Linked DNA regions of Stieleria sp. JC731. The protein of the gene in region 2 binds, or shares a complex with, the protein of the main gene of each other region. Links are inferred from orthologs where the notes say so. Each region holds a gene or a part of one and is shown on either strand. Other genes may lie near its edges.

The links. The genes of interacting proteins can lie anywhere in the genome.
Region 1: the proteins of accB (region 2) and accD are in contact, whole or in part, in a solved structure (PDB 8UXZ), measured with the Escherichia coli proteins. The link is inferred for Stieleria sp. JC731 from one-to-one orthologs.

Annotation. Positions count from the first base shown.
Region 1 is NZ_JAJKFQ010000002.1:241,472-244,427, reverse strand. What follows is about bases 4-2,944. They hold accD (acetyl-CoA carboxylase, carboxyltransferase subunit beta), read right to left. Parts: upstream 1,922-2,944; coding sequence 1,085-1,921; downstream 4-1,084. Other genes in these bases: LOC67_RS06720 (FAD-dependent oxidoreductase), read left to right, coding at 2,727-2,944; LOC67_RS06730 (serine/threonine protein kinase), read right to left, coding at 152-1,075; speA (biosynthetic arginine decarboxylase), read right to left, coding at 4-48. Outside these bases: more of speA, read right to left, coding at 1-3; more of FAD-dependent oxidoreductase, read left to right, coding at 2,945-2,956.
Region 2 is NZ_JAJKFQ010000002.1:732,815-735,643, reverse strand. Bases 16-2,829 are described here. They hold accB (acetyl-CoA carboxylase biotin carboxyl carrier protein), read left to right. Parts: upstream 16-1,088; coding sequence 1,089-1,571; downstream 1,572-2,829. Other genes in these bases: accC (acetyl-CoA carboxylase biotin carboxylase subunit), read left to right, coding at 1,582-2,829; LOC67_RS08475 (M24 family metallopeptidase), read left to right, coding at 16-1,047. Outside these bases: more of M24 family metallopeptidase, read left to right, coding at 1-15. UniProt on the Escherichia coli protein: This protein is a component of the acetyl coenzyme A carboxylase complex; first, biotin carboxylase catalyzes the carboxylation of the carrier protein and then the transcarboxylase transfers the carboxyl group to form malonyl-CoA.

The DNA of each region.
Region 1 (2,956 bases), 490 kb from region 2 along the record:
TTCGGCGGCATCTTCAAGGGACCAAGTCGGTTGAGCAATTGTCTTCAATGCGCTATTGCCTCAAAACGTTGTGCAAAAAGAAAACAGTCGGTACAGCGTACCGCGCAGGAGTATGTGTATTAACACACGATTTGCAAGAGAGATCCGACGATCAAATTGCCGGACTGGCGGCACCATCAACATACACTTCTTTGATGCGGCCGAGGCCTTGGATGAAGTGTTCGATGGTTGGGGTGCGGTCATCAACTTTGGGTTCAATCATCTGCATGATCGAACGAGCCAAGCTGGGGTTCACGTTAGGACAGGCCTTTGCCAGCGGAATCGGAGGCGAGGTGTCGTGATGCAAGGCCGCCCGGCCGGTCACTTCGTCACCCTGCCAGGGATGGCAAAATGCGATCAAGCAGTAATAGGTGACCCCGAGTGAAAACAGGTCAACTCGTTTGTCGGTCGCCCGGCGGCGCACGATTTCCGGTGACATGTACAAAGGCGTGCCGGTACGGTTTCCTGGTGCCATGTAGGGCGGCAGTGCTGGCACGGTTAGCCCAAAGTCGATCAATTTGACGTCGTCACGATCGGGCGTCAGGATGAAGTTTCGTGGGCAGATGTCACGATGAATGAACTCCATCGCGTGAACATAGCGGAGTGCTTCTGCCATCGACTTGATCAGCGCGAGGCGTCGTCCTTCGACGTGCTCTTCCTGCTTCTTGACGATGATGTTCTGCATGCTGGGGCCAGCGATGTACTCCATGATCAACACAGGGTTACCGGTCGTGGAGACGCCGACTTCGTAGGTTTCGACGATATTGCGATGGTGCATCTTCATCGCAATTTCACCCTCGGATGGCTTCTTTAGGTGCCTGAACCGAGATTCGAAAGCTTCGACCTTTTCCGGGTCGAGTACTTTGACGCCGACAACCTTACCGCCATTGTGAAGGTCCTTTGCGGCAAAGAATTTTGCCATCGTGCCCGTCACCGCGGTGCGTTCGAGCGCGAAGCGTTCCTTCAAGTCGATTTTGCCGCCAGTGGACTTGCCGCTGCCGCCGAGCATTGATTTGACGGAATCAAAAATTCCCATCAGGTGGACCTATTTTCCGCAGTAGTCGATCGCTCGTGCGATTTCGGTTTTTAAATGTTTGCGGGTCACGATGCGGTCAATATACCCATGTTCCAAAAGGAATTCGCTGGTCTGAAAGCCTTCGGGTAGCTCGATTCCGATGGTCGCTTTGATCGTCCGAGGACCGGCAAATCCGATCAATGCTTTCGGTTCGGCAAAGACGAGGTCACCCAAGGAGGCGAAACTGGCAGCGACGCCACCCATCGTTGGGTTAGTCAAAACGCTGATAAACAATCCACCAGCTTTGTCGTATTTTGCCAACGCGGCGCTGACCTTGGCCATCTGCATCAACGACAGAATGCCTTCGTGCATCCGAGCACCACCACCGCTTGCACTGATGATGATCAGCGGAAGGTCTTGTTTAGTCGCGTGTTCGATCAATCGGGCTAGCCGCTCGCCGACGACGGAGCCCATGCTACCCATGATGAACGCACTGTCGGTGACTGCTAATGCAACGCGTCGGGCGCGGATCATACCGGTGCCCGTCAGAGCTGCATCGGTCAGGCCGGTCCTTTTCTGTTCGCCGACCAAACGCTCGGCGTACCGCTTGCGATCGGAGAACTCTAGCGGATCGGTTGGCCGCAAGTGTTCGTTCATCGGCTCGAACGTGCCTTCGTCGATCACTTGGTTAATGCGATCGGTCGCCGAAACGTAAAAGTGATGTTCGCACTTGGGGCAAACGTTCAGTCGTTGTTCGACTTCTTTTTTATAGACGCTGGTGCCGCATCCGGGGCACTTCAGCCACAAACCCTCTGGGACGCCACGTTTCTTGGCTGGCCCTGTGGTTCCTTCTGTCGATTCGGGCATCTTGCGGCTGGACGGTTGCTGGCTAGAAGAGGATCGGCTGGACGAGTTTTGACTTGATTGAGATTCGAGAGTCGCCATACGCATTTGGGAGCCGGGAAGACTCGAACACGGTGGGCACATCTATCAAAAAGACACTGCCACGCCGCCGGGAAAACAGAGATACATGCTAAGTGGTGAATCAGTTTAGCTGAACCCGTCGTTTTTCTCAGCCCCAAAACGATCCGGACCACCAATCGGGGAGGACCGTAGCAAAACACGGGGACTTTCGCCATCAGGCATTAATCCGGGGGCGTTTCGGCGAGCAGATTCGTCCCGCCAAAACGATCCTGAAACGCAAAACTGTGTATCCTAAAGGCCCCCGTTGTGGGCGTGAGCTCAACCTAAACTCCGTTTGGATTGAGTTGGCCGAATTGTAGTATCGTGACTAGAGCTTCGTTCCAACTCGATTTTAGGATTCGCCGTATGGCGCCGGCCACGGTTTCATTCGCAATAACCGCGGCCAACGCCCGTCGGCTGATGAACCGAACCCGTGTTTTCATATGGAACGAAGCACCAGTTGCCCACGATTCGATACCCCGCTAACTATGGCGAATCGGGTTGACGCACGCCCAGGCCCCCTGCCTCGATCTCTTCCCTGAATAATCCCACCATGAATTCCTTTCGATCCTTCCCATGCGCCCTCGCTAAAGTTGCTTGTTGGAGAGCCTTTGTGCTGCTGGCAAGCGTTTCGGCTTCAGTGCTCTTTATATCTTTTGGCGGGGCAGCTACTGCAGCAGAAGCTGGCGCCCGACCTGCCGAAGTTTTCGTGGAATGCGAGAGTTTCGACGATCTGGGTGGCTGGAAATTGGACACCCAGTTCATCCAGCAAATGGGGTCGCCCTATCTGCTTGCTCATGGCCTAGGCAAGCCAGTTGATGACGCGACCAAAGAGGTCAAAATCAAACAATCGGGCACCTACCGCGTGTGGGTACGGACCTTTGATTGGGTGGCACGCTGGGATGCAGCGGGAAGCCCGGGAAAGTTTGAGCTTTCGAT
Region 2 (2,829 bases):
GCGATCGGCGCTGACGCGTTTTACATCGTCGACGAAATCAACGTTCGTTATTTGACAGGCTTCACTGGCGATAGCTCGTCGCTACTGGTGACTTCATCGGGTGCGACGATGCTTAGCGACGGACGCTACAAGGAGCAGCTTGATGAGGAGTGCCCAGACATTCCCTATCAGATCAAGTCGCCTTCGCAGAAGCCTGACGATTTCGTTTCGGATGTGCTCTCGGGTGTCGGCGCCAAGCGGATTGCGATTGAGTCCAACTGCATGACCGTCGCTGCTTTCAATGCGATCAAGGCAAAACTGGATGGGATTCAGTGGGTTGATACCCATGACGTGGTGCTTCGCCAGCGGATGGTCAAGGACAGCGAAGAAATCGAAGTGCTGCGTAGTTCGGTCCGGATCAACGAACGTGCCTTGCAGTCAGTGCTGGCCAAGCTGGGGCCCGATTGGACCGAAATCGAAGTCGCTTACGAATTGGAGTCGACGATCCGGCGTTTGGGCGCGACCGGGTTCAGTTTTGATCCGATCATCGGAGCCGGGCCCGGGGGGGCGAAGCCTCACTACAGCCCTGACCAAACGGTGATCGGCGATCATCCGACATTGTTGATCGACTGGGGGACCAAGTTGGGTGGTTACGCAAGCGATCTGACGCGTTGTTTCCATTTTGGGAATCCGCCTGCCAAGTTTGAGTCCGCGTATCAAGCCGTTTTGGATTCTCAGTTGGCAGCCATTGAGGCGATTCGGCCAGGGGCGACAGGGAAATCCGTCGACCAAGCGGCACGATCGGTACTGCAAAAAGCTGGCTTGGACGAGTATTTTGTGCATGGGCTTGGCCACGGCGTTGGCCTGCAAATCCACGAATCACCTCGCCTGTCCGGGGTAAGTGACGACATCCTGCAGCCGGGGATGGTGATCACGGTCGAGCCGGGCGTGTATTTTGAAGGGGAATTCGGAATTCGTATCGAAGACGACGTGCTCGTTACCGACGATGGATACGAAGTCCTCAGTGGTTTTCCAAAGGGTCTCGATGATTGTCATCTGATCCTGTAAAACCTCCGCCAATCACAAGATCTTCACCTGACGAGACAGGCATGAGCAAAGGCAAGCAATCCAGCGGCGAGAGCGTTTTTGACCTCGACCGCATCCGGGATATTGTCAAGTTGATGGAAGAACACGACTTGACCGAACTCGATCTCCAACAGGGAGACGACCGCATCAAACTCGGTCGCGGCGGCGTGATGCCGGTCGCACCAGCAGCGGTTCCGATGGCGGCCCCAGCCGCACCAGCAGCGGCACCGGCCGGCGGCGCAGCCCCCGCGGGCGGCGACGACGGAACGATCACGATCAATTCGCCGATGGTTGGGACTTATTATTCCAAGCCCAACCCAGAAGCGGAGCCCTTCATTCAGGTCGGCCAGACCATCAACCCAGACACGATCATCTGCATCATCGAAGCGATGAAAGTGTTCAACGAAATCCCGGCCGAATGCAGCGGGAAGATTGTCGAAATCCTGGTTTCTGACCAAGAAGCCGTCGATTTCAACAAGCCACTGCTCCGCATCCAACCGAACTAACTGATCCAACGTGTTTCAAAAAGTACTTGTCGCCAACCGCGGCGAAATCGCGGTCCGAGTGATTCGCGCCTTGCGAGAAATGGGCATCGGTTCGGTCGCCGTTTATAGCACCGCCGACAAAGATTCCATGCACGTGCAATTGGCCGACGAAGCCTATTGCGTCGGGGAAGCCAAAAGCGCTGAAAGCTACCTGAAAATCGATCAGATCATCGCGGCCGCCGAAGTTTCGGGTGCCGACGCGATTCACCCCGGTTATGGCTTTCTCTCCGAAAACGCGCACTTCAACGAAGTCTGCCGTGAAAGCGGGTTCGAATTTATCGGACCGAGCCCACAGGCGATGGAAAAACTGGGTGACAAAAACACCGCCCGTTCGATGGCCATCGCCAACGACGTGCCAGTCGTGCCCGGTAGCGATGGCTTGATCGAAGACGATTCCAAGGCCATCGAAACCGCCAACAAGATCGGCTTTCCCGTGCTGATCAAAGCCACCGCCGGTGGTGGTGGTAAAGGGATGCGCGTTGCCGAGGACGCCGATTCACTCGAAAAGGCACTCACGCAAGCTCGCACCGAAGCCCAAGCGGCATTCGGAAACGGCGGCGTTTACTTGGAACGGTTTATCACCTCGCCACGTCACGTCGAAGTTCAGGTGATCGCCGATAACCACGGCAATGTTTGTCACCTCTTTGAACGTGACTGCAGCGTCCAACGACGTCACCAAAAGTTGATCGAAGAAGCGCCCAGCCCGAACCTTCCCGCCGATAAACGCGAAGCGATCTGCGAAGCCGCCGTGCGGATGATTCGTGGTGCCAGCTACAGCAACGCCGGAACGGTCGAATTCATCGTTGACCAAAACGATGATTTCTACTTCATCGAAGTCAACGCGCGGATTCAGGTCGAACACCCCGTGACCGAAATGATCACCGGAGTCGACCTGATCAAGGAACAGATCCGTGTTGCCGCCGGCGAGAAGCTTTCGTTCAGCCAAGACGAAATTACTGTCACCGGCCATGCGATCGAATGCCGAATCAACGCCGAAAACCCAGACAAAAACTTCATGCCTAATCCAGGCAAAATCAACAAGTTCTATGCCCCGGGTGGACTTGGCGTTCGCTTCGATTCGCACGTGTATGGTGGATACACCGTGCCACCGCACTACGATTCGATGATCGGCAAACTGATCGTCTATCGTCCCACGCGTGAAGAAGCGATCGCGACGATGCGGCGTGCATTGGCCGAAATCCAAACCGAGGGGATTTCG